4 regions of the Pseudoalteromonas maricaloris genome follow, and region 3 is predicted to be linked to each of the others. Evidence: predicted binding sites of a transcription regulator. Region 3 holds the regulator's gene; each other region holds the start of a gene.
The links. Region 3 encodes LexA, which represses DNA repair genes until DNA is damaged. Its sites were predicted from a motif close to TACTGTATNNNNATACAGTA; they were not measured.

Region 1 (7,830 bases), 1.9 Mb from region 3:
TACGGGTGTTTTCAAGCTTTATGCCGAGCAAATTGGTGCTTTCTAAATTACAGCAGTGCAGACTTGCTTCTCTCAAATCGGCCTTCATTAGCGACGCATGCTTAATGGTATTATTAAACAGGTGCGCCCCTTTCAAATTGGCACGATAAAAGTTGCTATAAGATAGATCATAGCCATGATGATTTTCAAAGTTAACAAGATTGAGCCCCTCTAAATTGGCTCGCTTCAACTCTAAGCCTTGCAACAAACCGCCGCGCTTGGCGTAGCGTTCAAGCTTTTGGCTTAGCTCCAAGCCACCTTTATCGAATTTATTGTCATGCCAAAAGCAGTAACCTGAGCCCATATCGATTTCACTGCATTTTTTTCCCTCAGGTGACACATATTGGCAAATGGGTTTATCAGCCATAGCTTGCCTAAATCAAAATGCCTTTTTCATTAAGCGTAGCAGCAAAAATAATAAATACGGTGATTTAACGAAAAAATCTTTCTAATTTATAGAGTGTTAGAAACCACACTATTGATGGTTGTATTGTCATTGTTGATCAAATTCATCATCTTACATGGCGTTTGCAGTGACTCTGATAAGTTGCTCATATTATAATGCATGCTTTAGTGACTAAGAATTTGTTACCTTGCAATATCAATTGAAGAAAAGCCGAAAGCGTAAGAGCGTTGCGATAAAAATAAAAGCTGGCCAAGTATTTGTGTATGCACCAGAGCAAGTTTGCGAGCACTGGTTACATAATTGGGTGGAAAGCAAATCCGATTGGATAAAATCAAAGCTTGCTCTAAAAATCACACCTGAGAGCCCTCGGCCACTGGAAACAGGAATTGTGCAAGTATTCGGTGAGACCTTTACCATTCAAAGGGGCGAAAGCACGATCTCTGTAATTGATTTTGATAACAAAAGGGTGTTACTTAAGGCTGTCAAAAATGAATGGCGTGAATTAGTTACGCTGTTAAGCGAAACGCTAAATGACTATGTAGATATGGTTATTGCGCGCTATCAACCTGATATTCAAGCTCGCTTTGATACGCTAAAAATACGCGTTTATAAAAGCCGCTGGGGCAGCTTTTCATCTAAAGGCGTGCTTGCGTTTAATACGCTTTTGATTGGTGCGCCTAAGTGGGTAATTGATTATGTGGTAGTGCACGAACTTTGCCATTTTCATGTCATGGCACACAATAGCGCATTTTGGCATTTGGTAACAAAGTACTATGGCCACGACCATAAAATGGCTCGGCGTTATTTACGTGACCACGGTCGTGACTTGATGATTGAGCATTAGCATAGTGTCCTGTTTATGCCTATTATTTCTCGGGTCTCGCTTTTGCTGCGCGTTTTAACAGCTTCTGAAATGTCGGACATTCAAAGTGGCTTGGCGCAGGACATTTGGCAGCGTGATAGAGGCCATCTCGCATTGCAGTTAAATGCTTAATGGTTTCATTTAATTCATCCCCTTTGGATTGTAACTTCGCCCTATCAATATCCGCTTTACCCTCGGGGGTAAACATGTCCGCTATTTCATCTAACGAAAAGCCTGCGTTTCTGCCTAGTGTAATAAGCGCTAGACGTTCAAGTATCGAAGGGGGGAAAACACGTTTGAGCCCTTGTCGACCAATCGATCGGATCAGTCCTTTTTCTTCATAATATCTAAGCGTGGATGCGGGTAAACCAGACTTCTTTGCTACTTCACTGATATCCATTCTTGCCCTTGACTTAAAGTTAACTTGAACTAGTAGGATAGCGGCTATCAGTAAAAAAGAGGAGTAAAAATTGTGGAAAACCTATATATGATGTTAATGCCAGCAGTTGTGATTGGCGTAGGTGCAACGCTTGTTATGGATTTGTGGGCATTTATGCTCAGTCGCGTGTTTGCCATAAAGGGCTTAGATTATGCATTGGTTGGTAGGTGGATTGGACACTTGTGTCAAGGTCAGCTTACGCATCAAGGTATCGGGCGTAGTAAACCAATATTTGGTGAACGTGTCATTGGCTGGGGCGTGCATTATCTCATTGGGATTGTATTCGCCTTGGTGTTACTACTGAGCGTGGGCAAGCCTTGGTTGACTGAGCCTAGCCTTTTCATTGCGTTAGTTTTTGGCTTAATAACGTGTGTTTTTCCATTTTTTATTATGCAACCCTGTTTTGGTGCAGGGGTAGCAGCATCTAAATTACCAGAGCCGAATAAGGCAAGGGTAAAAAGTATGGCAGCACATTTGATTTTTGGCTTTGGATTGTTTTTAAGCTCGTTTATATATGTAAGCTTATTGTGAGAGCAAGCAATAGAAGGTGGTGGAGGGAGCTGGATTCGAACCAGCGAAGGCTGAGCCGTCAGATTTACAGTCTGATCCCTTTGGCCGCTCGGGAACCCCTCCATCATTTGGAGCGTTTACTTTAAAAGTGGTGGAGGGAGCTGGATTCGAACCAGCGAAGGCTGAGCCGTCAGATTTACAGTCTGATCCCTTTGGCCGCTCGGGAACCCCTCCATACATTTTAAAGCGTTACAATTTGAAAGTGGTGGAGGGAGCTGGATTCGAACCAGCGAAGGCTGAGCCGTCAGATTTACAGTCTGATCCCTTTGGCCGCTCGGGAACCCCTCCGAAATTGTAACTGTTGTTTATGGTGGAGGGAGCTGGATTCGAACCAGCGAAGGCTGAGCCGTCAGATTTACAGTCTGATCCCTTTGGCCGCTCGGGAACCCCTCCTAAACAACGGCGGTGATAATAACAAAGTTTTTTTCGAAGTAAAGAAAACTACTAAAGTTTTTCGGAAAAAGGCCGATAAATTCATAATTAGCAAAATAATCGGTTGGAATACATGCAAATTGATGGCGTTTTAATCAGTGAGTCGCAATTAGGATCCGCATTGAACATTAGTGTTCATGAGACGCGCTCTGCCGATTTTGCCATGCTGTTATCTATGCTATCAACCGATGCATTAGATTTTAGCCAATTTCACCTACCAAAATCTGAAGCTGCCGCAAAAGATAACTCAGAAGAAACACTAAAAAAGCAATTTGAAATAGGTCCACAAAAGCCGCTTGCGCCAAAAGAGTACAATATGCTTATTGGTCAGCATAACGCGCAGCTGGTATCTATGGGGGCGATGGCAACCTTGCGATTGCAAGAAAATTTAAATCCAGAACCTTTTGCCGCACGAAATGATAAAAAGCATATTCCACTCGAAGTCGTAGAAAATTTGGAACCAGCGGTTAAAAGACGTTTGGCGAGCGCGCAAGGTAAACAGGCCTTAGTTGCTGATAAGGCAATGGATGCGGCTGGTTTTTATGATCAAATTGCAACGGGTGATATGCAGAGTATGTTACGCGCGACGGCGTAACAACATTAGCTGCTTTTACTCCTTCAAAATTGAGCAAATTTAAGACAAACGGGTATTAAAACTTGTCATTTCACAGCTGTTTGCTTCGTTACTAGACTGACATAAAACGCCATGCTTATCGTGCCTCATGTTTAATACCAATTGAATTAATTCTCTAATCAATTTGAAGGGTGAAATAGCATATTAGCTTCGTTAAAAATTTCTCATTTAGAACAACTAAATAGCAAAATGTTTGCCTTGCTACTAAAGCTATTTCCCCGCTTCAAGATAGATCATTTACTTAATACAACTGGTATAAGCTAAACGGCCTTTAATCATCCTTAGCTTGCTTCAAGCTTTTTTATTGCTTTGTATCTAATCTCTAATTCAGGTTATTTTTGGTACCGTGGCACTTTTTGTACTTTTTGTCACTGCCGCACGGACAGAGGTCATTTCTGCCTACTTTGGTTGTAGGTGTATCGTACAATTCACCATCTAAGTAATACCATCTGCCTGCTTCGGTAATAAAATTTGACCGCTCATGGAGTATATAGTGTGTGTTTTCTGCGATATAGTGCGCCTTAAACTCAACGATCCCCTGAGTAGCTTCTACTACTTCTTCTAGCACTTCCAATTTTATAAAGTGTGCATAATTAGCAAATGCAGCAATATCGTCGATATTGTTTTGTGATTGTTTAGCCTGGGCGTAGGTGTCATGAATATACTTTGCATCTTTTAAGCAGTATGCAGTATAGCGAGAGCGCATGAGTATTTGTGGACGCTCTGCGAATTTTTGTCCCTTAAGGTACGGCTCACAACATTGCGAATAGGGAAGGGATGAATTGCAATAACAAGACATAAAAACTTCAGTTTTAACAAATTTATATCCTGTTATTGTAGCTTGTTAAGCGCTTTGAAAACAGTGGATCGCAACGTCAGATACCGGCAGTTCCATTTTGTTGATAGTTTGCACTGATGCAATATCAGTCCAAATCACCACCGCAGCGAAATTACCATTGCTGATAGCACTTTTAAGTACATACTCAAGGTCGTATATGTGCTTTTGCCTAATGACGAGCAACTTGCTTGCATCAACTGAAGCACTTTCTAGCAGTGACTTGTTTGGTACATTATCGGGCGCAACGAGTAGCGTCCAGCCTTGTTTATGCTGACATTTATGTAAAACTTTAAGTAACTCTAAGCTAGCGACGATCTCATCTTCAACGATTACATTATTGATTTCGTTAAGTGTGTAATAAGTCGAATTATTTGGCTGTAGAAGTGTATTGCTGTGTAACATAATTGTCTCACTGGTTATCTATACAGTATTTGTATACAGTAGTTTATACAGTGTGTGAATGCAAGGAAAATTGCTAGCTTTTTAATCAATATTCAAGCTTAATTTTTATTTAGTTTAAATTTTTAATATAAAACAAATGGTTGTGGTTTTTTGAAATGAGAGCTTAATTGACGAAAGTTCAGTATGAGTAAAGCATTAGGAAGTTTTCTCAGCTGCTATACAGTAGTTTTCCTACTGTACTATTGTGATCGTTGCAGAGGGTAAGCGTACGTTTACTGAAGAGAGGCTTGGCTACGCCTAGCCTATATTTTGGTGAGTAAAATTTAATTTATTGGCTAATATGCTGTAGTTGATGGATTTGCTCGTAAAGTGTTGCAGCATAGCACTGTGCATCTCTAAAGCGCTTAGTTGTAAGGAAGCGGCGTACATCTAGTAGTACCTGTTCGGCGCCTTTGTGCCCTTGGCTGCTGGCCAAACTTAACCAAGCGGCTGCATGAAAAGGACTGGGTGGCACTCCTTGACCTTTCATAAACAACAAACCTAAAAAGAACTGTGCCTTCAAATCACCAGACATCGCCGCCAGTCTTAGCCATTTTGCCGCAAGCGGAAAAGACTTTTCTTTTAGGTAATAGAGACCTTTTTTCAAAGCTTGGGTATTGTCATGAAGATCTGGGAATTTTGCGTCTGCTTTTAATGGCGACGTTACAAATTCAAGCACATTCAGCAGCTGCTGTTCTAAGTCATGGTTTGCTGAGTTGTCGGTGCTATTTTGATCCATATCTTTATTCGCAATAATGTTGATAAGCAGAGTGTAGCTGAATTTTAACTATTTTGTCCGAGTTTTAAAGTGATTCGTGTTAAAATCCAACCACTTGTTCCTCAAATTTGTAATTTTAGTTATGCTTGAGCGGTTATTTTCACTGCAAGCTATGCACACCAATGTAAGAACAGAGGTGATTGCTGGCTTGACGACATTCGTTACTATGGTTTACATCGTTTTTGTAAACCCTGCAATGCTAGCAGAAGCTGGTATGGATCACGGCGCTGCTTTTGTAGCAACTTGTATCGCAGCCGCAATCGGCTGTTTTATTATGGGGCTATGGGCAAACTATCCGTTAGCGCTTGCGCCTGGAATGGGCTTAAACGCCTTTTTTACCTATGGTGTTGTGCTTGGCATGGGTTATACATGGCAAAGTGCATTAGGCGCGGTATTTATGTCGGGCTGTTTATTTCTATTTTTGAGCGTATTCAAAGTTCGCGAGTGGGTGATCCAAGCTATACCTATCGTGCTAAAGCGTGCGATCGCGGCAGGTATTGGCGCATTCTTAGCGTTAATCGCGCTAAAGAACGCGAAAATTGTTATCGCAAGCGATGCTACATTAGTACAACTTGGTGATATCACTTCTCCCGGCCCGCTATTAGCTATTGCGAGCTTTTTTGTGATTGCGGCGCTTATGTACCGTGAAGTCAAAAGTGGCGTGCTTATCAGCATTTTAATGGTAACGGGTATTGCGTGGGGGCTTGGGCTTGTAGATTATCATGGGGTTGTTGATATGCCCCCAAGCATCGCGCCGACCTATATGCAGTTGGATTTGAGCGGAATTTTTGAGCTTTCCATGCTTAGCGTGGTATTTGCATTTTTATTTGTCGATTTATTTGATACCAGCGGCACATTGGTTGCGGTGACGCAAAAGGCTGGATTATCTGACGAACATGGTCGCATGCCAAGGTTGGGTAGGGCACTGTCAGCTGACAGCACTGCGACGATTGCTGGCTCAGTGCTCGGTACCTCAACGACGACTTCATACATCGAATCAGTGTCAGGTGTATCCGTTGGTGGCCGAACAGGGTTGACAGCCGTGGTCGTGGGGATCTGCTTCTTACTCATGATATTCTTTGCGCCACTGGCACAGATGGTTCCTGCATATGCGACGGCAGGCGCGATATTGTATGTGTCGGTATTAATGCTACAAAACCTAAAGTTGATTAATTGGGATGAGATGAGCGATGCTATTCCGGTCAGTGTTGTGTTATTGATGACACCGCTCACGTTTTCAATCGCGCATGGTATTGCTTTGGGTTTTATTTCTTATACGGCAGTTAAGTTGGCGTGTAATAAGGCAAATGAAATCAGTATCAGCGTTTGGGTACTGACAGTACTCTTTATCGTTAAGTTTGCTTTTGGTTAAGCAAGTGGGTTTACTTCATTTGTAATAAAAAAGGCTGGGTGACCAGCCTTTTACGTAAATGATGGTGTTACCATTTCTTCTTCGGTGCAAACAATACGTCCAAGTCGTCTTGTTCTTGCTCTGCTTTCTTTTTCACCGCTGATGCGTTGGACGCTCTAAGTTCACTGCTGATCTCTTCTAAATAACCTTCCAGCTGTGCTTTTTTCTCTTTTACATAGTCATCATTGTATGAGACGGCGCAAATTGTAGCGTAAGCTTTTTCAAAGTATTGTCTTGCCGAACCGACCATATTTGCAGTCCTTGCTGAAAGCCCTCGTTTTATCTGGCTTTCAACATTGATTTTAAGCTGAAATCGCTCCAGCCTACGGTCTTCATTAACGAACAATTGAGTGTCTACTTTACCTTTACTATGCTCAGAGCGCAGTAGTTGGCGTAATTTCTTTATGCCTTGAACTAATGCGATAATTTGCTTGTCATTGTCAGGAAGTGCTATCGAGTCTGAGTCAGCTGTTTTTTCAGGCTGAGTATTTAAGCGCTCTTGCGACTCGTGTAAGCGACTTTTTAATTCTTTCGAAGTAGGAGACAACTCCACCATTGCGGCTAAAGCGTCATGCACGCGGCGCTGAATGATACGGATCATGACTTCAGACATCGGAATATTGCTGCCGTTCATGATGACGTCTTCCGCTTCTTCTATTACGCGTTTTTGCTTAGCAAGTTCTTTACGTCTCTCCGCTTCTTGTTTCTCTTTATGTTGCTGGATCGCGCTTACCCAAACTGCTATGACGATAAGTGCAACAATCAACATTATTATAATAGAAACAAACATACTGAAATCTCTTTCATGTAACCACCAGTGTAATTTTTTAATCTTACATGAATTCGTACTATTCTGAACAGGTTTACGACAATAACCTGTAAAAAAGATAAAGAATTCATTATTTTTTAGTATAGTCGATGCCTAAATGAGCGGTTAGTTTTAGTGAAAGATAGTCGCCAGATTTAGCACGTGAGTTTGC
Region 2 (7,830 bases), 520 kb from region 3:
TAAGGACCCATAGCGCGCGCTGCATGACCTGTCAGTGTTGCAACCGTAAAGATCTCAGGGTTTTTCTCACCCAGTGCTAAGTCTTTCGCTTCACTGAGTAAATCCCCCATCGCCAAGCGACCTTCCGCATCGGTGTTACCAATACGAACGCGAACGCCTTCTCTGCTCTCAATGATTTCATCCGGCACGAAACAGTCAGAACCAATCGAGTTACGAACCACGGCAAGGTAAGCAATTACCTTAATACCTTTTGGTTGGTACTTAGCAACCGCTTCCATAAAACCAACCACTGACGCCGCACCGCCTTTATCACGGCTCATGCCCGCCATAAAACCGCCCACTTTCAAGTCTGCACCGCCAGTATCGTACACAAGACCTTTGCCAACAAAGATAAGAGTACGTTCGACGTCACCTTCTGGCTCGTATGCCATTTTTACAACACGAGGATGGTGGCGCTCAACGGCGTAAGAGGCACGCGCTACCGTGCTTAGGAGTGGATATTGCTCATCCATAATTTTACGATCAGCGATAACCTCAACGTTTACCGCTGAACCTTGAAATAGCTCAACACAGTAGTCAGCAAAACGAGGTGGTGCCATGCGCTCAGGTTCTGTACCACACAGATCGCGCGCAGCATATTGGCCTGCAGCGATTGCACTCAGTTGATCGCAGCATTGTGCTGACGCCTCAAAAACATAAATCGCTTCGATTGGTTCAATCGCTTCGCCACGGTACTCACGTGCTTCTAATGGCTGCCATAAGCCTTGGCAAGCACCTAAAAAGCTGACTGCACGCGCATTTTCGTAACGAGCATCGGCAGGCACATTTACAACAGCAAGCACAGGTTTTACCGCACCAGCCGCTTTCGCTTCTAATATACCAGCTTTTGCCGCTTCAAAGTAACGGCGAACGTCATCGTAATCTCTGTCGAGTGGTCCGGTTGGCGCAATCACCAAACGCTTGCCAGGTACTTTGTCTGAAACAAGCAGGCTTGCCTTTTGCGCAATGCGCGCATCCACAGCTAAAAATGGTGCAGCAACTTCGTCAAGCTCTGCACTGCCAAGGTTTTGAATATCATGAGTAACAACAACGATAGCATCTGCATCGCTTTCAAATAGGGTGTTACAAGGTAATGCGATTGGAAAAGACATAAAAACGGCCCTTTTCTATATTAGAATTAGGGCCGACTATAGGTGATTTGTGGTCAAGTTCCAAGGGAACTACGACATATCACGGGCTTCATCTGGTTTGGCTTTGGTTTTGCTGATCACAGACCAAGCTTCTAACATCACCAAAATACTGACCACCAGCACGATAACGTCAAGCACAACCAACAGCCAATTGCCTTTTTGATAGTATTCACCTAGCTTGATCACTCCGGCAAAAAACGCCATCACCAGCACAAATACCATAGGGATCAGGGTGTACTTAGCGGGACGCCCTAGTTTGATAAGATATACTGAGATAACCAACAAGGTTAAGCTTGCCAAGATTTGGTTGGTTGAACCAAACAGCGGCCAAATCACCATACCACCACTACCCGATGCGCCACCAGCGCCAAAGGCGAGTAGCAAACAGCATGCAACGGCCAACAAAGTCGCGATGATGCCGTTGTTCAGGAACTTGATGTTATAGATCTCGCCCCACTCTTGAATAATATAACGCTGAAGTCTAACGCCAGAATCCATAGTGGTGCCTGCAAAAAGTACAACCATAACAGCAAGTAAGGTTGATGCGATTTCGACTGGTAGTCCCCAACCTGTACTGATAAGATTTGAGCCACCGTTAATAAAGGCTGATACACTGCCTGCACCAAGATGACTATAAATTTCGTGCCACTCTTCAGGTGATACAGCAAGCATCACACCACTCACGGCGACCAAAGTGATAAGTGCAAGTGAGCCTTCACCAACTGCACCTAAGTAGCCGACAAAACGACCGTCTTTTTCTTTGTCTAGTTGTTTTGAACTCGTTCCCGACGAAACAATACCGTGGAAACCAGATACCGCACCACAAGCAATAGTCACGAATAGCAGGGGTATGATACTTGGGGTATTTTCTACCGTTTGGGTGTTAAACGCAGGCGCGGTGATATCTGGCATCACCACAAATACTGCACCATAAAGCAGGATCAATCCCACTAACAGCTGCATGCCATTAATGAAATCACGAGGTTGTAATAGCATCCAAACCGGTAACAATGACGCCACGGCGGCATAGATAAACAAAATAATGATCCAATTGGCTTTGTCGCTTAGACCAAACATTTCGGTTGGTAAGGTAATCGGCATACTACTGCCCATATAAATGGTCGCGTAGAGCACAATAACCCCGATAATACAGAGCGGTACTAGCGGCACTTTTCGTTTCAGCAATTGGCCGATGATTAGCGCCACGACGATAGCAGACCAAGCGGGGAATACCGCATTTGGGTTACCCACAAAGGAGTTGGCTATCACCACGCCGAACACGGCATTTACCATGAGCAGTACTAGGAAGACCACAATCATAAACAATGAACGCGTGCGCTTGCCAATCACGCTTTCAGACAACGCGCCCATCGACTTGCCTTTATGGCGAGCACTTGCCCACAGCGCGCCCATATCGTGGACACCCGCAAAGAATATGGTACCGAATACAACCCAAAGCACTGCTGGCACCCAGCCCCAATACACGGCGATAGCAGGTCCTACAATTGGTGCTGCGCCTGCGACTGAAGTAAAGTGATGCCCCCACAATACCACTTTGTTGGTGGGAACATAATCTACGCCATCCTCAAGCTCATGAGCCGGTGTGACAAAGTTGTCATCCATTTTAAATATTTTTTCAGCAATAAATTTGGAATAGACAAACCATCCAAATAACATCCCTATGATGCCGAAGAGTACGATCATTATGGATTGCATAATGCTTACCTCTTGTTGTTGTTTTAATTGCACGCAGTTCGCGTGATTAGTTTGTTGCACGACAACTTCGAAGCTAGCACAAATTAAACTAATTGCAGTTATCTTTTAGTCTAGGTAGGTCAGAATTAGCCATCAAAAAGCCCTAGTTGAGCTTGTGTGTTAGAATTTTCATTTAGCCCCAAGTGCAAGCCCACGAGGCGCACGGGTTTAAACTTTTGTCGTGACATTGCTTCAATCAATAGCTCCTCGAAAACGGGCAAATCAATATGCTGGTATTGGCATTCTTTGGTGGTTTGGGTGAAATCGTAAAACTTCACTTTAACGCCAAGCTTATTAAAGCCGCGCTGTATATAAGGCTGTGCTCGGCGAGTCAGTTCAGGTAACAACTTTTCTTTTATGACTTGTTTTAAAGTATCAAGGTCAAGCGTGTCTTCTGCAAATGTGGTTTCAACGCCTATCGATTTGCGCACTCTATCGGTCTCAACTCGGCGCTCATCAATACCTTGACAACGCCGCCATAATACAGCGCCAAACTTGCCAAATGACTGGCGTAACTGAGTTTCAGACAGTCCCTTAATATCTCGGCCATACTCAAGTCCCATGGCTAGCAAACGTTGTTGAGTCACTTTACCTACGCCCGGAATTTTTTTAAGGGGTAACGCATCAATAAAAGCGCTCACTTGGTGAGGCGGGATCACACACTGACCATTGGGCTTGTTTTCATCGCTGGCAATTTTGGCTAAAAACTTGATTGGCGCAATTCCCGCCGAAGCCGTAAGGCCCGTTTCTGCAAATATATCCGCTCGGATCTGCTCGGCGATAAGCGTTGCACTGCCATTACATTGCTGGCACTCTGTGACATCTAGATAAGCTTCATCCAAGGACAGTGGCTCAATTAGCTCAGTATAGCGGGCAAAAATAGCGCGAATTTGTTGCGATATTGCCTTATAGACCTCCATTCTCCCAGGTACAATCACCAGCTGAGGGCAGAGTTTTTTCGCTTGATAATTCGACATGGCCGAGCGCACGCCATATTGCCGAGCAATATAGTTAGCCGTGGATAGCACCCCGCGATGGCTGCGACCGCCAATCGCCATTGGCACCTTTGCAAGCTCGGGGTTATCGCGCATTTCTACTGATGCATAGAACGCGTCCATATCAATATGAATAAATTTACGCACGTTAAAACACTGTCTAAATAAACAGTGTTTATTATGTGCTAATTTTCCAACTGTTGCAATCTTGAACATAGGCCTTAGTGTTCTGGGCTATACTTGTGTGGATGTCTGTTGCAAGTTGCACTGCAAAACAGAGATAATGCTAACAATATCAATACAGTTCAAAGTACTAAATCCGTCACTTTGGCTATATTTAATCATTCAGCAATCAATCAGGAGCCTGCATGAAGTACTCACGACTTGGTAGTAGCCCATTAGAAGTTTCGCGCATTTGTTTAGGAAGCATGACTTGGGGCGTACAAAACAACCAGCATGATGCCGACGAGCAAATCAATTATGCACTAAGCCGTGGTATTAACTTCATTGATACCGCTGAAATGTACGCGGTCCCTCCCTCACCTGAAACCTATGGTAAAACCGAAGCCATCATTGGCAATTGGCTAAAGCGCCACCAAGAAAAGCGCGAAAAGCTCGTGCTTGCAACCAAGATTGCGGGAAGCGGTTTGCCTTGGATCCGTGAAGGCGGCCCTATTACGGGACAATCAGTGATCCAAGCAGTGGATGATTCTTTAGCGCGCCTGAATACCGACTATATCGACCTCTACCAACTACATTGGCCAAACCGTACTTCACCGCACTTTGGTAAACAATGGCCAGGCATGGTGCCTTTGAGCGCGCTTGACCGCGACGAAGAACGCGCTGGCATGCTAGATATTTTAGAAGGCTTAGCGAGCTGTATTCAAGCAGGTAAAATTCGCCATTGGGGTCTTTCTGACGATACGCCTTGGGGCATTCACACTTACCTTAATTTGGCGATGCAGCACAACCTACCGAAGCCGGTTTCAATTCAAAATGAGTTTAGCTTGCTACATGCCAAAGATTGGCCTTACTTAATTGAGAGCTGCGTAAACGAAGATATTGCCTATTTACCTTGGTCGCCACTGGCTGGTGGGATGCTGAGCGGTAAATATTTAGGGGGCGCAAGACCTGAAGGCAGCCGCTTTACCTTAGTGCAAAGGCAAGGGCTATTTAGAGACACGCAACTAGCGCAAGAAGCCGTTGCAAAGTATCTAGAAATCGCCAAAGAATTTAATATGACTGCAGCACAACTGGCGCTAGCTTGGTGCAATCAAGTCGATGGCGTGACTTCAACCATCATCGGCGCGACAACCATGGCACAGCTTAAAGAAAATATTCAAGCGTTTGAACAGCCGCTATGTGCAGAATCTTTAGCCGAGATTGATACGGTATTTAAAGCGTACCCAGCTCCGTTTTAATGTCTTCATTCGTGATACGCCGCTTTTATGCTGGCGTATCACCTTGTAAACCCATCTTTGTTACCTAGATTGAAGTTAAAACCCCATGCAAAGCTTAAACAACACCCCAGTCATTCCGCTTCAAGGCAGCTGCTTTACCAGAAAGACCACTCGCGCCATTGTCCTTAGAGGCAACGACATCCTTATGCTTTACACCAAACGTTATGACGATTACACCTTGCCAGGTGGCGGCGTCGACGAGGGTGAAAGCTTAGAAGCAGCATTGGAACGCGAGCTAAAAGAAGAAACGGGTGCAGTATCCATCACAGGTTTGACGCCGTTTGGCCGCTATGAAGAGTACCGCCCTTGGTATAAACCCGATCATGACAATGTGCATATTATTTCTTATTGCTACGTTTGTGAGATCTGTGGCGAATTTAATGCGCCAGCTATGGAGGATTATGAACACGCCAATGGTATGAAGCCGGTGTGGATCAACATAAACCAAGCCATCGCGCATAACGAAGCAAAACTCAATGATGCGAATAACAAAGGGATGTCCGTTTTACGTGAACTCACTTTGCTAAAACACATTTCCGCGCAATTAGTCACAGATTAATTTGCCTATTGAGGGAACAATTAAGTCTTTATTAAGCTCTAACTCCGCATGACTCAAGGATTTAATAAGAATAATGCGGCTGCTCCAACACAACCTGATTAGTTTCACCATTATCGCCTCTATTGTGCTGCATCTACTGCTCGGCTGGTATCTGCAGCAAAGTATTTATATCCCCTCAAAGCCTGTAGAAATTAAGGCAATGAAAACCTATTTGGTTATTGAGCCTGCCAAGCCCAAGATGGAGCGTATTGAGACACCGACGATAACTGAAGATAAGCCAGTAGAGGAGTTAAAGCCGACGCTGCCGGACACTACAGTTGAAGTACCAAAAACTGCGCAAGCAGAACCAAAAAAGCCTACGGTTGAAAGTACAACCCAGCACATAACCAAAGCAGTGGTCGTCACGCAACCTAAAAAATTAGACCATCGCAAAGCAATCTCTCAATTTCGTCAGCAACTTTTAGAGCGCGCTCCGAGTGACGCTGTACTCAGCCAAAGCCAAGAAAAGCCACAGCGGCTCACCGTACCTAAAACGCATCAAACCACTGCTGCGAGCATACAAAGAGAGCAACTCGAGTCTACGCCCCAATACACAGTCTACCGTGAAAATGGCCTGTGTTACGCTGAAGTTAGGCCCGATCCGAGTATTCCTACACCGGAAGGATTAAATAAGAATTGGCGTACTGCGCCTCGCCCTTGCGATGGCGGTGCCATCAAAAAAGCCTATGATGCCGCGATGAGTAAATGGCTAAACAAACGCTAATCTTGCTATCATAAAGCAAATCTATTGCGAAGAGTCCATTATGGAAAAAGTCACCATTTTAGTTGACGCCCAAAATGTTTATTACACTACCAAGCAAGCCTACCAAACAGGCTTTGACTATAATGCGTTTTGGCGCAAAGCAACGGCTAATCGCGAGATATATCAAGCTATTGCCTATTCCAGCGAACGGGGTAACGACAAACAAAGACAGTTCCAAAATATCTTGCGAGCGATTGGCTTTGAAGTGAAGCTAAAGCCTTATATTCAACGTGCCGATGGCTCCGCGAAATGTGATTGGGATGTTGGCATTACCATTGATGCCATGGAATGCGCGTCAGGATCCGATGTGATAATTCTAGTTACTGGCGATGGTGATTTTGATTTACTCGCGAATAAGCTCAGAGATAAATACCATACCCGAGTCGAAGTTTACGGCGTGCCGCAGCTTACCGCCGCTTCACTGATCCGTGCAGCCAGTGAGTTTATACCAATCGAAAACGAATTGTTGATTGGCAAGAAATAAAAAAAGCAAAGCACCTTGATAAAAACGGCTTTGCTTTTTGACGAATTCGTCACTTTCGATTGCTTGGTCGCATAATATACGTGTTTTAATCCGATAAGTAATATTCCACGCTCGTCACAACACGCACGATTTTTATCTGTGGCGTATTACTGTCTCTGTCGCGAATACTAAATTGTCCTTGCCTTGCCGATTTTATTTTGCCAAGCACAGAGTCGGAATCTTTAGCAAATTTGACCGCCACTTCTCGTGCCTTTTGTGTGGCTTCTTGCACCATTTCAGGCTTAATATCATTAAGACCAGTAAACAAATATTCAACCCGATTTTGATAGTCGTCTTTAGTGATAGCAATACCTTGCTTGGCCAGCTCACTTAACTGCCCTAGTGCTTGCGAGACTTTATCTGGATTATTGGAGTACACAGTCACACCGGCTTTTGCCACATAGCGGAATCCTTGATTGTTTTGACCGTACTCTTGGGCGTATTTATCCGTAATGGAAGGCGCTGATATCGAAAGCTCTGAAGCATCAAAGCCATGCAAGGTTAAGAACGCGCGGATCGCCGCATTTTTCTTTTCCGTGCGCTCCA
Region 3 (7,830 bases):
GACACTTCAGCATTAACATATTGCGTGAGCGGCTGGGATGTTACTGGCTGCTCATTAGCTAAGCCTAGCGATTTTTCAATCTCAACTTTATGCTGCAACACATGTTTTTGCTGCGCTCTTTGCCACTGCCAATAAGAGAGCGAGCCACATAAAAGAACAACGATTAATGCTGCCAATATGGGGGGTTTTGATCTACCTTTAAAAAGTGCACCTAAATCCATCGGACACCCCTTATGATTAAAATTATTATTGTTGTACTGCTACTACTCGTTTTTCTAAATCTATTTAGAGCTATGCTAGTCATGCTCAAGTCAGAGCAACAAGAGTCGATGGCGAGGCTATTGCAACAAAGAGTTTATGCATCAATAGCTGTCGTACTTCTAATCTGTCTTGCTGCTCAATTTGGCTTTATAAAACTACACTCTTCACCCGTTGTTACAACACATAAACAAATACAAACAGGCACAACCAAACAACATCAACAAAATGCCAATACCAAGCCCCAGCTTGAAAAGCAAAGTGATTCTTAGCGGTAAAGTGACCCTTCAACACCCTGATCCATATAACGAAAAGAATAACCGCACCAAGTGTGACATGGAAGCCATGAAATCCTGTCAGTAAAAAGAATGTATTACCGTAAACCCCCGACTGGAGAGTTAGCCCCAGATCTTGATAAGCGTGAATATACTCTTCCACTTGCAAGGTTAAGAATGCGACGCCAAGTAGTACTGTTAATCCTAAGAATGCCTTCACTTTCGCCCTTTGCTCTTTTTCTAAAGCTACGTGGGCAAAGCTAAGCGTTACTGATGATGCTAATAGAATAATCGTATTGATCAGCGGAAGTCCCTGCCAACCCATAGCTTGAGTGACAGTTCCATCTGGAGTTGTGAGCAATGGCCATACAGCTTCAAATTGAGGCCATAAAACCTCGTTGGTGCTGGCGTTATTACTTGCACCGCCTAACCACGGCACAGCTATCATTCGTGCATAAAAAAGTGCACCAAAAAAAGCAGCAAAAAACATAACTTCGGAAAAGATAAACCATCCCATTCCTTGCTTGAACGAACGATCCATTTGGGCAGAATATAATCCAGTTTGAGATTCTTGGATCACATTCCTGAACCAACCAAAAATCATATAGATCAGCACAGCAATACCCAGGAGCAGTAGCATTACTCCACTATTACTGGTTGATTTAAGTTGAATAATCGTTAAGCCAGCGCCAACAGCGATAAAGAAAAGTGCAAAAGCCCCGACGATTGGCCATGGACTTTGCTCAGGCACATAATATTTTTCTTGTTCATGGTTCATATTTGAACTCCTCTCGAGCGGCTAGCATATTCAGTCCATCACTGTTTTGTTTGCTAACTCGCTCTGTAATATCAAACAACGTATATGAAAGCGTGAGTTCCTCAACATCACTTGGGAGCTCCGTATCTACATAGAACCTCAAGACAAACTCAACTTCTTCTTTGCCTTTCATTGGTTGCTGATCAAAACAAAAGCAGGCCATTTTGTGTAAATACTTTGCCGCTTTCCCTGGAGACACTGAAGGGATCGCTTGCAACACACGCTCACTATCACTCAAGTTTTTTGCAATGAATTTGACATCGGTTAGCTTACCGGGTTGAACTCTAACCGAGTGCTCGACTGCATCGACCTTAAATGGCGCCTGGCTTTGACTGTGCGTTGTGAAGCTCACATCTACTTGTCGACTTTGCGCAATTGACTCGCTCTGCTTTGCGATTTCCATGGATGGCTTACCATTTAGGCCTGTGACATCACAAAAAACGTCATATAGAGGAACCAGTGCAAAGGCAAAAGCAAACATACCTAGCGTCAACAAAATAAGCTTCTTAAGCAGGCGTCCATGTTGCATTACTTAATCTCCGGTGGCGTTGAAAAGGTATGATAAGGAGCCGGAGATGGTACTTGCCACTCTAATCCCTCTGCCCCATCCCATACTTTCCCAGAGGCCTGCTCTCCACCTTTTATACATTTATAAACCACTGCAACAAACAACAGTTGAGAAAGACCGAATGCAAACCCTCCGATACTAATGATCGCGTTGAAATCAGCGAACTGTAGAGCATAATCAGGGATCCGCCTTGGCATGCCAGCAAGACCAACAAAGTGCATTGGGAAGAACAGTACGTTCACACTAACCAAGGAGAGCCAAAAGTGAAATTTAGCCAATTTGATATCAAACATGTACCCTGTCCACTTTGGTAACCAATAATATGCGGCGGCCATTATTGAGAATATAGCTCCCGTAACTAACACGTAATGGAAATGCGCGACAACGAAGTAGGTATCGTGATATTGGAAATCTGCAGGCGTAATTGCTAACATCAAACCGGAAAATCCGCCAATTGTGAAAAGTACGATAAACGCAATGGCAAAAAGCATGGGCACCTCAAAACTAATAGCACCTCGCCACATTGTAGCTACCCAATTAAAAACCTTAACGCCAGTAGGCACTGATATGAGCATAGTTGCATACATAAAAAACAACTCACCAGCTAAAGGCATGCCCGTAGTAAACATATGATGAGCCCAAACGACGAACGACAACAGAGCAATTGAAGCGGTTGCATAAACCATTGATGCATAGCCAAACAGTTTCTTTCTTGAAAATGTCGGTACTATCGTAGAGATTATGCCGAAGGCAGGTAATATCATGATGTACACTTCAGGATGACCAAAGAACCAGAATATATGCTGGAACATAACAGGATCACCACCACCTGCTGCATCAAAAAAGCTCGTTCCAAAGAACTTATCAGTCAATACCATAGTCACAGCGCCAGCGAGTACGGGCATAACAGCAATCAGAAGAAATGCAGTTATCAGCCAAGTCCAGACAAATAAAGGCAACTTCATCCATGTCATACCTGGAGCTCTAAGATTGACGATGGTCACGATAACGTTGATAGCACCCATAATAGAGCTAATGCCCATTATATGGATCGCAAAAACAAAAAATGCAGTATTGTCATTGCTGTACGTTGTAGATAGTGGCGCATAAAAAGTCCAACCGAAAGCAGGCCCGCCGCCTTCCAAAAATAACGACATCAGTAAAATTGCAAATGCAAAGGGTAGTATCCAAAAACTCCAGTTATTCATTCTCGGTAACGCCATATCAGGAGCACCAATCATCATTGGGATCATCCAGTTGGCAAGACCAGTAAATGCGGGCATTACTGCGCCAAATACCATTATTAGTCCATGTACTGTCGTCATTTGATTAAAAAAATGCGGATCTACAAGCTGTAACCCAGGTTGGAAAAGCTCGGCTCGGATCACCATAGCCATAGCACCACCAATTAAAAACATGGTTAGCGAGAACAATAAATACAGAGTTCCAATGTCTTTATGATTAGTGGTAAACAGCCAGCGCTTTAAGCCTTTTGGAGCTGTATGGTGTGAATGTTCTTCTACGATGGCACTCATTACTTACCCTCCTCTAATGCATCTATCTCACGCTGTATTTGGCTTGGCTGAATAACATCGCCGGTGTCATTACCCCAACTATTTCTTTTATAGGTGATAACCCCCGCTATCTGCTTGATTGTTAATTGCTTTGCGAAAGATTGCATCGCAGTTCCTGGGCGACCTAAAAGTAGAATATCTATATGAGCTTTAATATCTCCCGTGACGACTTTACTCCCTTTCATTGCAGGGAAGACACCTGGTAGCCCAAGCCCGGTTGGTTGATGGCAAGCTGCGCAATAAGCCATGTAAGTTTGTTCACCAACCTCCATTAACTCTTCTTTCGAAAGGGTTTGTTGGGCAACTGCTTGTGACTCAGCCTCTGCTTTTGCTTTTTCAGCTTTAGCATCGTTGAGCCAACTATCAAATTTATCGGGACTTACGGCCTCGACAACGACAGGCATAAAGCCATGATCTTTGCCACATAATTCAGCACATTGGCCTCTGTAAATTCCTTCATCGTTTACCTTTGTCCATGCCTCATTTATAAAGCCTGGATTGGCATCCTTCTTCACCGCAAAATCGGGCACCCACCAAGAATGGATGACATCATCTGAGGTCATCAAAAAGCGAACTTTCCTATCGGTGGGAATAACTAAATGCTTATCAACTTCAAGCAGGTAATTTTCATTTTTTTCTTTGAGATCACTAATTTCATCTTTCGGAGTAGAGAGCAAAGAATAGAATTCAACATCATGCCCCATATACTCATAGTGCCATTTCCACTGAGAGCCTGTGACCTTAATGGTCAGATCAGCTTTACTCGTGTCTTCCATAGCAATAAGCGTTTTTGTGGCTGGTATTGCCATACCAATGAGTATCAGGAAAGGAATTGCTGTCCAAAGTATTTCCACTTTGGTGCTTTCATGAAATTGCGCTGCAACAACGCCTTTTGACTTTCTGTGTTTTATAAGCGCCCAAAACATAATCCCGAATACAATAACCCCAATGACGCAACATATTAGAAATATGGTCATGTGAAGCTCATACACTTGATGACTAATGTCTGTAACACCTTGCCTCATATTGTAAGCGCTGTTAGCAAGTGAGGGCATGGCGATTAGCACTGCGATGAATGCTACAACTAATCGACAAATTTTCATTTGACGTCTCCTTCAAGACAACTCGTGGTTGTCTTTTGTTATTATTGGATGACTGTCATATTGTCTATTTGTACATAGACTTACTGCACGACTATTAACCAATTAGTCAAAAAACAAACAAATTGCAAGATTTTCGAGAAGACCGACTTTAGAATCAAAACTGGGAACTATAGGGGGTAAAACAAAGAATGATGAAAAATAGTGTATAAAGATCAGAAAACTAAAAATATTACTAAATGATTAAAGTCACTATAATCATCCTACTTTCACATAGTTAGAAAAGTTAATTATCACTTTTTAAACAAAATATAGTTAAAGCAAGCGCAACTTTATATTTAACGCTACACTCGCTCTCATAAACTACATCCAGTCAGCACTTCGGATAACGCCGACAGCTAACCCTTCAATGGAGAAATTTTGATGCTCTAGATCCACTTCAATCGCTTTAAATTCTTCATTCTCAGCATGCAATAAAACTTTCTTCCCTTTCTTTTCAAAGCGTTTAACTGTCACGTCCTCTTCTACGCGAGCCACTATCACTTGGCCATTTTCAGCCACCTGAGTGCTGTGAACAGCTAGTAGATCACCATCCATAATGCCAATATCCTTCATGCTCATACCATTAACTCTTAAAAGGTAATCAGCATTAGGTTTAAAAAAACTCGCATCTACATTACAGTGGCTCTCTACATGTTGCTCTGCCAGAATAGGCTCACCAGCAGCAACACGGCCAATAATAGGTAAACCAAGTTGTTCGGATTCATCCTCTACAAGTCGAATCCCTCGGCTTGCGCCTGGGACCATTTCGATAACTCCCTTTTTCGCAAGCGCCTTAAGATGCTCTTCCGCTGCATTTGCACTCTTAAAACCCAAAGCATCAGCTATTTCAGCACGAGTTGGAGGCATGCCAGTATCTTTTATGAATACTTTTATTAATTCAAAGATTTGTTCTTGTCGTTTTGTTAGAGGACGCATTAACTGGTGTTCCATACAGTGGTTTATTTACTGTAAGTATATACAGCTCAAAAAAAATCGCAAATGTTTCTTTATTCGACATATTTTAAGTGTATTTGCTAATAGCATTAATTAGAGCACCATTAAACAAGAAGTGAAGTCTGTGCCTCAGAGCATAACCTACGACTCTACGCAATAAGAAATAGATTATTAAGATTTAGGGCTGATTAACCACCACCTACCATGTTGCACTATGCTGATACTGTGGTGGGAGCGAGTTCATCTCGCGAGGTTTTCTATATCCCAAACAGCAAAAAACCCGCTGCATTACTGCAACGGGTTTTTCTTATTTGGCCCTGGCGATGTTCTACTTTCACATGGGTAATCCACACTATCATCGACGCTGTTTTGTTTCACTTCTGAGTTCGGCATGGGGTCAGGTGGGTCCAAAACGCTATAGTCACCAGGAAATTCTGTTCATCAATGAAGTCTCCCTCATCAATGTAAATCCGGAAAAAGCTATTAAATTCTTTTGTCTACTTTAGTCTATTAACTTCTGTCACTTATAAACCACTTTGGCGTTGTATGGTTAAGCCTCACGGGTAATTAGTACGAGTTAGCTTAATGCCTCACAGCACTTCCACATCTCGCCTATCAACGTTGTAGTCTTCAACGGCCCTTCAGTTGACTCTAAGTCAAAGTGAGAACTCATCTCGAGGCCTGCTTCCCGCTTAGATGCTTTCAGCGGTTATCAGTTCCGAACGTAGCTACCGGGCAATGCAATTGGCATCACAACCCGAACACCAGCGGTTCGTCCACTCCGGTCCTCTCGTACTAGGAGCAGCCCCTCTCAATTCTCAAACGCCCACGGCAGATAGGGACCGAACTGTCTCACGACGTTCTAAACCCAGCTCGCGTACCACTTTAAATGGCGAACAGCCATACCCTTGGGACCGACTTCAGCCCCAGGATGTGATGAGCCGACATCGAGGTGCCAAACACCGCCGTCGATATGAACTCTTGGGCGGTATCAGCCTGTTATCCCCGGAGTACCTTTTATCCGTTGAGCGATGGCCCTTCCATTCAGAACCACCGGATCACTATGACCTACTTTCGTACCTGCTCGACGTGTCTGTCTCGCAGTTAAGCTTGCTTCTACCATTACACTAACCGTACGATGTCCGACCGTACTTAGCAAACCTTCGTGCTCCTCCGTTACTCTTTGGGAGGAGACCGCCCCAGTCAAACTACCCACCAGGCACTGTCCTCAACCCCGATTCAGGGGCCTAAGTTAGAACATCAACACTACAAGGGTGGTATTTCAAGGTCGGCTCCACAGAAACTAGCGTCTCTGCTTCAAAGCCTCCCACCTATCCTACACATGTAGGGTCAATGTTCAGTGCCAAGCTGTAGTAAAGGTTCACGGGGTCTTTCCGTCTAGCCGCGGGTACACAGCATCTTCACTGCGATTTCAATTTCACTGAGTCTCGGGTGGAGACAGCGTGGCCATGGTTACACCATTCGTGCAGGTCGGAACTTACCCGACAAGGAATTTCGCTACCTTAGGACCGTTATAGTTACGGCCGCCGTTTACCGGGGCTTCGATCAAGAGCTTCGCCTAAGCTAACCCCATCAATTAACCTTCCGGCACCGGGCAGGTGTCACACCGTATACGTCATCTTACGATTTTGCACAGTGCTGTGTTTTTAATAAACAGTCCCAGCCACCTGGTCACTGCGGCTCTCGTTTGCTTACAGAGCAAGTCTTTCACAAACAAGAGCGTACCTTCTCCCGAAGTTACGGTACAATTTTGCCTAGTTCCTTCACCCGAGTTCTCTCAAGCGCCTTAGTATTCTCTACTTGACCACCTGTGTCGGTTTAGGGTACGATTCAGTATGAACTGAAGCTTAGAGGCTTTTCCTGGAAGTAGGGCATCAACAACTTCACCACCTTAGTGGCTCGTCTCGACTCTCAGCCTTAGCAACCCGGATTTTCCTAAGTCACCAGCCTACAGCCTTTCACATGGACAACCAACGCCATGCTTGCCTAGCCTGCTCCGTCCCCCATCGCATTCATACCGAGTACGGGAATATTAACCCGTTTCCCATCGACTACGCTCTTCAGCCTCGCCTTAGGGGTCGACTCACCCTACCCTGATTAACATGGGATAGGAACCCTTGGTCTTCCGGCGGAGGAGTTTTTCACTCCTCTTGTCGTTACTCATGTCAGCATTCGCACTTCTGATATGTCCAGCATGCCTCCCGGCACACCTTCAGCCACT
Region 4 (7,830 bases), 1.5 Mb from region 3:
GATGTCAATTACCGCAAGATTATCGCAACGGGTATCGCTATTTCTCTAGCAACCGGTGTGGGAAGTTGGTTCTTTGGCAAACCATTCTTAACCTCATGGTTTGATTATTTTGATATCCCATTGGTAGGTAAAACTGAGTTGGCAAGTGCCATCGCATTCGACCTTGGTGTTTATATCACCGTGGTAGGTGCAACGCTGATGATTTTGGCGAGCCTAGGTAAAGTAACGGCAAATGCGCCCAAAGAAGAGGTGAATATTTAATGGAATTGCTTTATGCATCGTGTGTGGGCTTGCTAGTAGCCTGTGGCGTATTTTTGATTCTACGAGCAAGAACGTTCCCAGTTGTTCTTGGTTTAACTATGTTGTCTTATGCGGTCAACTTGTTTTTGTTCGCATCGGGTAGATTGACCTTAAACAAAGCAGCAGTGCTTGGTTATAGCAGTGAGTATGCAGATCCACTGCCGCAAGCCTTGGTATTGACGGCAATTGTTATCGGATTCGCGATGACTGCATTTGTCGTGATCTTAGCTATTCGCGGTCGTTCTGATTTGGGTAATGACCATGTAAATGGCATTGTTCCTGACAAAAAGGGTAAAGCATGATCCAACATTTGACTTCTTTACCTATTTTATTACCTATGTTGGCAGGGGTGATCCTGCTGATGCCACCGTGTGGTAAAAACGTAGCGATTAGGCGTAAAGTATCGGTACTTATGTCGCTGATCACGTTTGCAGTTTGTGCCTCACTTTTACTATATGTTCAGCAGTCTGGCATTCAGGTTTATGCGATTGGTAACTGGCAAGCACCATTTGGTATTGTGTTAGTTGCTGATCAACTTTCTACTCTGTTAGTCAGCTTAACCGCGTTGTTGTGTTTTGTGTGTTCGCTGTATAGCTGTGCCGGAGACGACGAACGAGGAAGTTTCTTCCACCCGTTACTGCACTTTTTGGTGATGGGGGTAAACGGCGCCTTCTTAACTGGTGACGCGTTCAACTTATTTGTATTCTTTGAGATTTTGTTGATAGCGTCTTATGCGCTGTTAATGCATGGCGGTGATAAGCACAATACTCGTGCTTCACTGCAATACGTGATCCTAAATCTAGTGGGTTCGTCGGTATTTTTGATTGCATTAGGTATCTTGTACGGTGTGCTTGGTACTCTGAATATGGCGGATATGGCATATAAGATCACCTTCTTACAAGGAGATGATGTTTATCTTGCTAAGATTGGCGGCTTATTGTTATTGGTTGTATTTGCGCTAAAAGGCGCCTTGCTACCGCTTCATCTATGGCTGCCAAACACCTATGCAACCGCGTTACCTGTTGTTGCGGCTTTATTCGCAATCATGACTAAAGTGGGTGTGTATTCCATGATGCGTGTATACACGCTGATTTTTGGTGACCAAGCTGGTGAATTAAGTCATATGGCACAAGAGTGGCTATGGTGGCTCGCTCTGGCGACTATCGTCATGGGTGGGATCGGCGTACTTGCTAGTCAAGATTTGCGTAAGCTGTCTGCAAATTTAGTGGTGGTGTCCGTTGGTACCCTAGTGGCATTAGTCGCCGTACAAACGGTAAATAGCAGCGCTGCAGCCATTTACTATTTAGTGCACTCGACATTAGTGTCTGCAGCTTTGTTCTTACTCGCTGATTTAGTGGGGAAACAAAGGGGTAAAGTCGCTGATAGGATCACCGCGGGTCGTCCAGTAGTTCAACCTATGTTACTTGGCATCATGTTTGCGATTGCGGCAATCACTGTGATTGGTATGCCGCCGTTATCAGGCTTTATTGGCAAAGTATGGATCTTAAAGTCGACCATCGAATCGAGTCACACGTATTGGTTTTGGGCGGTATATTTATTAGTAAGTTTGGCGGTATTAGTCAGTGTCTCAAAAGCGGGTAGCACTGTGTTTTGGCATCATACGGGTAAAGTCGATACACAATCGGCAGAAAAAGCGCATCCTGCCCAAATTATCGCAATTCTTACCTTGATAACTTGTGCGCCGTTAATGGTGATTTTTGCCGGTCCATTGACTGATTACGCATTGTCGGCAGCCGACTCTTTGCACGACTTTTCTAGCATGACGAATGCTGTGTTAAAAGGAGCGAAATAGATGCGTTTAGAAGCAAGATTTAAATGGCTACCAACTCCATTTCGCAGCTTACTGCTATTTACTGTATGGTTATTGCTGAATAATAGTGTGTCAGCTGGGCATATTATTCTCGCGACTATTCTATCGATTGTGATCCCGCTGATTACCTATCGGTTTAGAACTAAGCAGCCACTGATCATTAAGCCATGGCGTGCGTTTACTCATTTGTTGTTGGTGCTTTACGATATCATTACCGCCAACGTTGAGGTTGCGATAAAGATCTTAGGACCAACGAAGAAATTACGCCCCGGTTTCGTGTTGGTGCCGCTCGATATAGATCAAGCTATGCCAATCACTATTTTAGCCAGCACGGTATCTTTAACTCCTGGCACCGTAAGTGCTGAGGTATACCCTTGGCCTGAGTCTGTAAAAAGTGGCGAAAAACCAGAACGTAAATACTTATTGATCCACGTGTTAGATCTTACGGATGAGCAAGCGTTGATTGATACTATTAAATCTCGTTATGAAGCGCCATTGAAGGAGATTTTTGAATGCTAGAAACTGTAATTCTTATTGTCTTTGCGATGATAGGTGTATCACTTTTGCTAAATCTTTGGCGTTTGGTTGTTGGACCTTCAATTCCAGATAGAATTTTAGCGCTCGATACCATGTACATAAATACCATTGCGCTTATTATTCTTTACGGAATGAGTATGGGAACTGCATTGTACTTTGAAGCCGCATTATTAATAGCAATGCTTGGTTTTGTAAGTACGGTTGCGGTATGTAAGTATTTGCTACGCGGCGACATCATAGAATAGGAGAGCGATATGTCGGAATGGATAATTTCCATTTTATTACTGTTAGGTGGTGCGTTTGTATTGATAGGCTCTATTGGTCTTGTGAAAATGCCTGACTTTTTTATGCGTCTCCACGGTCCTACAAAGGCCACAACGCTTGGAATGGCGTGCTTATTGACCTCGGCAATGGTGTATTTTAGTACCACGACTGATGGTGTGAGTGTAAAGGAAATCTTGATTTCAATATTTTTGCTGCTCACTGCCCCTATTTCTGGATATATGCTGATTAAGTCAGCAATACATCACCGCTTGCCGAGTAATGAAAAGACGACAGGCAAAGACAAGATAAAAAAATAGTGCTTCGGCGCTATTTTTTTACCCATCACTTTATAATTTATTCCCTAAATAATCCCACTCAAGCATCATAAATTTCAGTACGTTATTAAATTTTTTGCTACAGTTAAAAAAGACTTCATAGTCGCCGATAAAAATAGGGGTCACTCGTTTTATCAAGTTGATGATGAACGTGCAGTGCAATTTGTTTGCATACTAAGTCTAAAAACTGGGAATGTTATGAAACAAGCTTCGATTAAAAACAAACTCTTATTCTTTGTAACAGCATTAGTAACGAGTTTGGTTGTTATATTAGTGACAACAATGTGGTTTCACCTTGCAGCAGAAAATACCAAGCAAAGTGAAGGGGTCCAACAAGCGATTTATGATGAAATATCCCAAGGTCTTATCGCTAAAGGCAATCAATATGGGCAACGTGTGGCTGGCTTTATCAATGAAGCCTATCGTGTTCCTTATACTTTGGCGGGTGTACTATCTCATACCGCCGAGCAGGATCCTCTGAGCCGTGAACAAGTGCAAGAAATTGTCAATGGTGCGCTAAAGCAAAATCGCTTTGTGTCTTCTATGTATGCACAGTTTGAACCGAATGGTTACGATGGCAATGATGCCAGTAATCAAGGAGGTTCGAGTCACTCTGTGCCGGGCGCTGGTACCTTAGAGCTCTACTTTACTCAAGAAGCCAATGGTCCGATGCAACAAAAAGTTGAGTCGGCAGAAGAAAAATATGCCGATGCAATCAATGAGTTTGGCCTACGAGAAGCCGAGTGGTATCTGTGCGCAAAAGATAAAGTAGCGCCGTGTATCATGGAGCCCTATTTATATGAAATTTCTCCGGGCAACAAAATGCTGATGACCTCATTGACCACACCAGTCGTGGTCAATCGTCAATTTAGAGGCTTAGTGGGCGTGGATGTAAATTTGCCGATTTTCCAAACCATGGTCGACGAGCTCTCAAACTCGCTTTACTCAGGAGCCGCTAAGGTAACCTTGTTAAGTGAGTTGGGTCTTGTTGTGGGTTCTAGTCACTACAAGAATTTAGCCCGCCCACTTGCTGAGTCGACAAAGTCAGATAGGGCTGAGGTGTTAAAATCGCTGCACACAGGTTCTGGGATTAAAGAGCTTGGTGAAGACTTAGTCGTAGCGGTACCGATTAAAATTGCGTTACCAAACACCACTTGGTCTCTAGTAATCGAACTACCTAAGGCAATTGCACTTAGTTCTGCTACAACGCTGCAAAGTCAGCTGGAGGAGTCGACAAACTCCGTTGGTCGCTGGATGCTCATTATCGGTATTGTTATTGCTGTTATTGGCATTGCCATTGCGGTGGTATTAGTGAACACAATTATCGGCCCGCTTACGCATATTCAGGAGCGGGTAGAGAACTTAGCTTCTAGCGAAGGCGATTTAACGCATGAACTAGAAGTGAGTCATCATGCTGAGTTGATTGCCTTGGCACATGGCTTTAACCGCTTTACTGATAAACTACGAAAGATGATTGATGACCTCAAAGGTCTTGCTGAATCTTCCTACGAGCAGTCGCATCGAACAACAGAAGCCGCGATAAACATCAAAAACAAAGTCGCTAATCAGCACTTAGAAATAGATAGCGTAGTTACTGCAATTAACGAACTCAGTGCAACTGCTTCAGAGGTGGCTCGGGCATCGGAAAAAGCGGCTGCAAGTACGAATCAGGCCGCAGATCAAGTTCAGCAAAGCGAACAAAGCATCATTAAAACGACCGAAACGGTGCAATCAATGGCGGATCAAGTTATTGATGCGAAACAAGCGGTCGTGAAGGTATCTGAGCGCAGTGATGATATTTCCAAAATACTAGAAGTGATCAGAGCCATTGCAGAACAAACTAATTTACTGGCCTTAAACGCAGCAATTGAAGCGGCAAGGGCGGGGGAGCAAGGGCGCGGCTTTGCGGTTGTTGCCGACGAAGTTCGAGCTTTGGCGTCAAAAACACAAGCATCGACGGACGACATTAGTAAACTAATAGATAACCTACAGAGTGAAGTCGCGAACTCAGGCCGGATCATTGAGAGCTCTGTGCAGCTAGGTGAAGACGCAGTGAGTTATTGCCAAGAATCGGCTAGGTTAATGAGTACGCTAGTTGCTGAGCTGACAAGCATTTCTAACGAAGTAACACAAATTGCTACGGCTGCGGAAGAGCAAAGTATGGTTACCGAAGAAATTAATACGAATACGACGGGCATTTCAGATGCCGCTGCTGAGCTTTCGAAGTTCGCAGATGAAGTAGAGCAAGCAGCCAGTTCAATGACGCTGATAGTCGAACAAAAACACAAGCAACTTAACTTATTAAGAACGTAAGTTTGTTGGTTTGCAAAGAGACTGGAGACAGTCTCTTTGCAGCTATGGTGTTTTTCGTCAAAATTCACTATGATAACTGTATCTATATACAGTTAAGCTAATCATGAAACTCTATATCGCAGAAAAACCCTCTTTAGGCCGAGCAATCGCCGATGTCTTACCAAAACCACATAAAAAACAAGATGGTTATATAGAAGTCGCGAATGGTGATGTGGTTTCTTGGTGTATAGGTCACCTGTTGGAACAAGCAGAACCTGAAGACTACGACGTCAAATACAAAAAATGGCAGTTTCATGATCTACCAATCGTGCCGACTCAATGGCAGTTCAAAGCAAAGCCAAAAACAAAAAAGCAGCTTAGCACTTTAAAAAAGTTACTCACAAAAGCCGATGAAATCTACCATGCTGGAGATCCTGATAGAGAAGGGCAATTGCTCGTGGACGAAGTATTTCAATTTGTAAACTTGCCTGAACGGAAAAGAGCAACGATCCGGCGCTTGTTGATCAGTGATTTGAACCCACAAGCTGTGAAAAAGGCATTGGCTTCGACACGTTCTAATCAAGAATTTGTTCCTTTAAGTGTATCTGCACTTGCAAGAGCTAGAGCGGATTGGCTATTTGGGATGAATTTAACCAGAGCATTTACGTTGGCTGGGCAAAAAGCGGGAGTGAATACCGTTTTGTCGGTTGGCAGAGTGCAAACTCCGGTACTTGGTTTGGTTGTTAGGAGGGATCTAGAAATAGAGAACTTTGTATCTAAACCATTTTATGAGGTGATTGCACACATCAATAAACCAAATTGGGGTGTTTTTGAAGCTAAGTGGGTACCAAGTGAAGCATGTAAGCCCTATATGGACGAAGATGGGCGTGTTCTGGTTAAAGCCTTAGCCGAAAACGTTGCGGATCGGATCAGTCAAAAGCAAGCAACAATAAATAAGGTTGAAACGAAACCAAAAAAGATAAACCCGCCGTTACCCTATAACCTTTCTTCTTTACAGATTGACGCAAATAAGCGCTACGGTTTATCAGCTCAGCAAGTGTTGGATATTTGTCAGGCACTCTATGAGAAACATAAACTGATCACTTACCCGAGATCAGATAACCGTTATCTACCACAAGAACACTTTGTTGAAAGAGAGCAAGTCATTGCGGCTGCTAATCACAATCAGGGAATAGACAGTAAGTTTATTAAGTTAGCAGATATGAATCTAAAAGGAGCGTGTTGGAATGATAAAAAGGTAGAAGCGCATCACGCCATCATTCCAACCACTAAAAAGCTCCGCAGTGCTCAGCTTGGGCATAGAGAGTTGCAGGTCTATCAACTTATCTCTGTACAGTATCTTGCGCAATTCTTTCATCCCTACCGCTACAATGAAACTAAAGTGGAGTTGGAGATTAGTGGTGGTCAATTCAAAGCACAAGCGAAGCAAATGACAGATCAAGGATTCAAGATACTGTTTAAAGGTCATGAGGTAGAAAAAGAAAGCCTATTGCCGAAGTTACAGGTGGGAGAGCAACTTTTATGCGAGAAAGGTGAAGTTAAAGAAAAGCAAACCCAGCCGCCAAAGCATTACACTGAAGCCACCTTATTAGGTGCAATGACAGGTATTGCACGGTTTGTTTCCGATCAATCTATCAAAAAGGTATTGAAAGACACTGATGGGCTTGGCACTGAGGCGACGCGGGCCGGAATTATTGAGCTTTTGTTTAGACGGCAGTTTCTTAGACGAGAAGGTAAGACGATATATTCTACGGCGCTGGGAAAAGCATTTATTCAAACCCTACCTGAATCACTTTCATTACCAGACAGGACTGCGCTCTGGGAGTCATTGCTCGGAAAGATCGCTAATAAGGAAACGTCGTATAATCAATTTATGCAACCGCTTTGTGATGAGTTAGGTGGATTTATTGACAGCGCTCAGTCTATCAATACGAATGAACTGAAAGGTGTTCCTGTACCTGCATTTAAAAAACGTGGGGCAAGAAAGGGGAAATTTACCCGAAAGAGAAAGCCAAGCTCTGCATAATTGTTTTCTTGGCTTGGTTGTAAATTCAGATAGTGTCACTATATCAACCATATTAATTACTCAGACAGAAAATAGAATATGAGCAATACAATCCAACTAACCCCTGAAAACATTCAGCAAGTAATAACTGATCCAAATCCAGAGAAAGTGTTATTGCTGACCTTTTATAGCAATCAAAATCCTGAATGTGTTCAGCAAGACCAAATATTGGAGAGGATAGCGGC

Region 1: the regulator LexA is predicted to act here: its motif matches at 4,631-4,650, upstream of CTT31_RS06870 (SulA-like leucine-rich domain-containing protein).
Region 2: the regulator LexA is predicted to act here: its motif matches at 4,095-4,114, upstream of dinB (DNA polymerase IV).
Region 4: the regulator LexA is predicted to act here: its motif matches at 5,655-5,674, upstream of CTT31_RS04765 (DNA topoisomerase III).

What each region holds. Positions count from the first base shown of each region.
Region 1 covers NZ_CP024625.1:1,602,944-1,610,773, forward strand. Annotated here, with positions in the region: gene CTT31_RS06820 (ion channel) at 1-406, opposite strand, end outside; gene CTT31_RS06825 (M48 family metallopeptidase) at 633-1,289, shown strand; gene CTT31_RS06830 (helix-turn-helix domain-containing protein) at 1,312-1,707, opposite strand; gene CTT31_RS06835 (DUF2938 domain-containing protein) at 1,780-2,277, shown strand; tRNA gene CTT31_RS06840 (tRNA-Tyr) at 2,295-2,379, opposite strand; tRNA gene CTT31_RS06845 (tRNA-Tyr) at 2,406-2,490, opposite strand; tRNA gene CTT31_RS06850 (tRNA-Tyr) at 2,520-2,604, opposite strand; tRNA gene CTT31_RS06855 (tRNA-Tyr) at 2,625-2,709, opposite strand; gene CTT31_RS06860 (VC2046/SO_2500 family protein) at 2,822-3,343, shown strand; gene CTT31_RS06865 (YchJ family protein) at 3,705-4,181, opposite strand; gene CTT31_RS06870 (SulA-like leucine-rich domain-containing protein) at 4,227-4,622, opposite strand; gene CTT31_RS06875 (tetratricopeptide repeat protein) at 4,951-5,400, opposite strand; gene CTT31_RS06880 (NCS2 family permease) at 5,522-6,811, shown strand; gene CTT31_RS06885 (hypothetical protein) at 6,879-7,640, opposite strand.
Region 2 covers NZ_CP024625.1:3,268,708-3,276,537, forward strand. Annotated here, with positions in the region: gene CTT31_RS14435 (M17 family metallopeptidase) at 1-1,151, opposite strand, end outside; gene CTT31_RS14440 (carbon starvation CstA family protein) at 1,221-2,906, opposite strand; gene dinB (DNA polymerase IV) at 3,032-4,087, opposite strand; gene CTT31_RS14450 (aldo/keto reductase) at 4,309-5,361, shown strand; gene CTT31_RS14455 (NUDIX hydrolase) at 5,447-5,959, shown strand; gene CTT31_RS14460 (hypothetical protein) at 6,033-6,722, shown strand; gene CTT31_RS14465 (LabA-like NYN domain-containing protein) at 6,763-7,245, shown strand; gene CTT31_RS14470 (SIMPL domain-containing protein) at 7,331-7,830, opposite strand, start outside.
Region 3 covers NZ_CP024625.1:3,784,564-3,792,393, forward strand. Annotated here, with positions in the region: gene CTT31_RS16860 (SURF1 family protein) at 1-221, opposite strand, end outside; gene CTT31_RS23625 (DUF2909 family protein) at 234-530, shown strand; gene CTT31_RS16865 (cytochrome c oxidase subunit 3) at 436-1,311, opposite strand; gene CTT31_RS16870 (cytochrome c oxidase assembly protein) at 1,301-1,879, opposite strand; gene ctaD (cytochrome c oxidase subunit I) at 1,879-3,453, opposite strand; gene coxB (cytochrome c oxidase subunit II) at 3,453-4,595, opposite strand; gene lexA (transcriptional repressor LexA) at 4,956-5,570, opposite strand; rRNA gene rrf (5S ribosomal RNA) at 5,904-6,017, opposite strand; rRNA gene CTT31_RS16895 (23S ribosomal RNA) at 6,135-7,830, opposite strand, start outside.
Region 4 covers NZ_CP024625.1:1,122,014-1,129,843, forward strand. Annotated here, with positions in the region: gene CTT31_RS04730 (monovalent cation/H+ antiporter subunit A) at 1-261, shown strand, start outside; gene CTT31_RS04735 (Na+/H+ antiporter subunit C) at 261-602, shown strand; gene CTT31_RS04740 (monovalent cation/H+ antiporter subunit D) at 599-2,113, shown strand; gene CTT31_RS04745 (Na+/H+ antiporter subunit E) at 2,114-2,650, shown strand; gene CTT31_RS04750 (K+/H+ antiporter subunit F) at 2,644-2,913, shown strand; gene CTT31_RS04755 (Na+/H+ antiporter subunit G) at 2,923-3,249, shown strand; gene CTT31_RS04760 (methyl-accepting chemotaxis protein) at 3,466-5,580, shown strand; gene CTT31_RS04765 (DNA topoisomerase III) at 5,684-7,606, shown strand; gene CTT31_RS04770 (tetratricopeptide repeat protein) at 7,685-7,830, shown strand, end outside.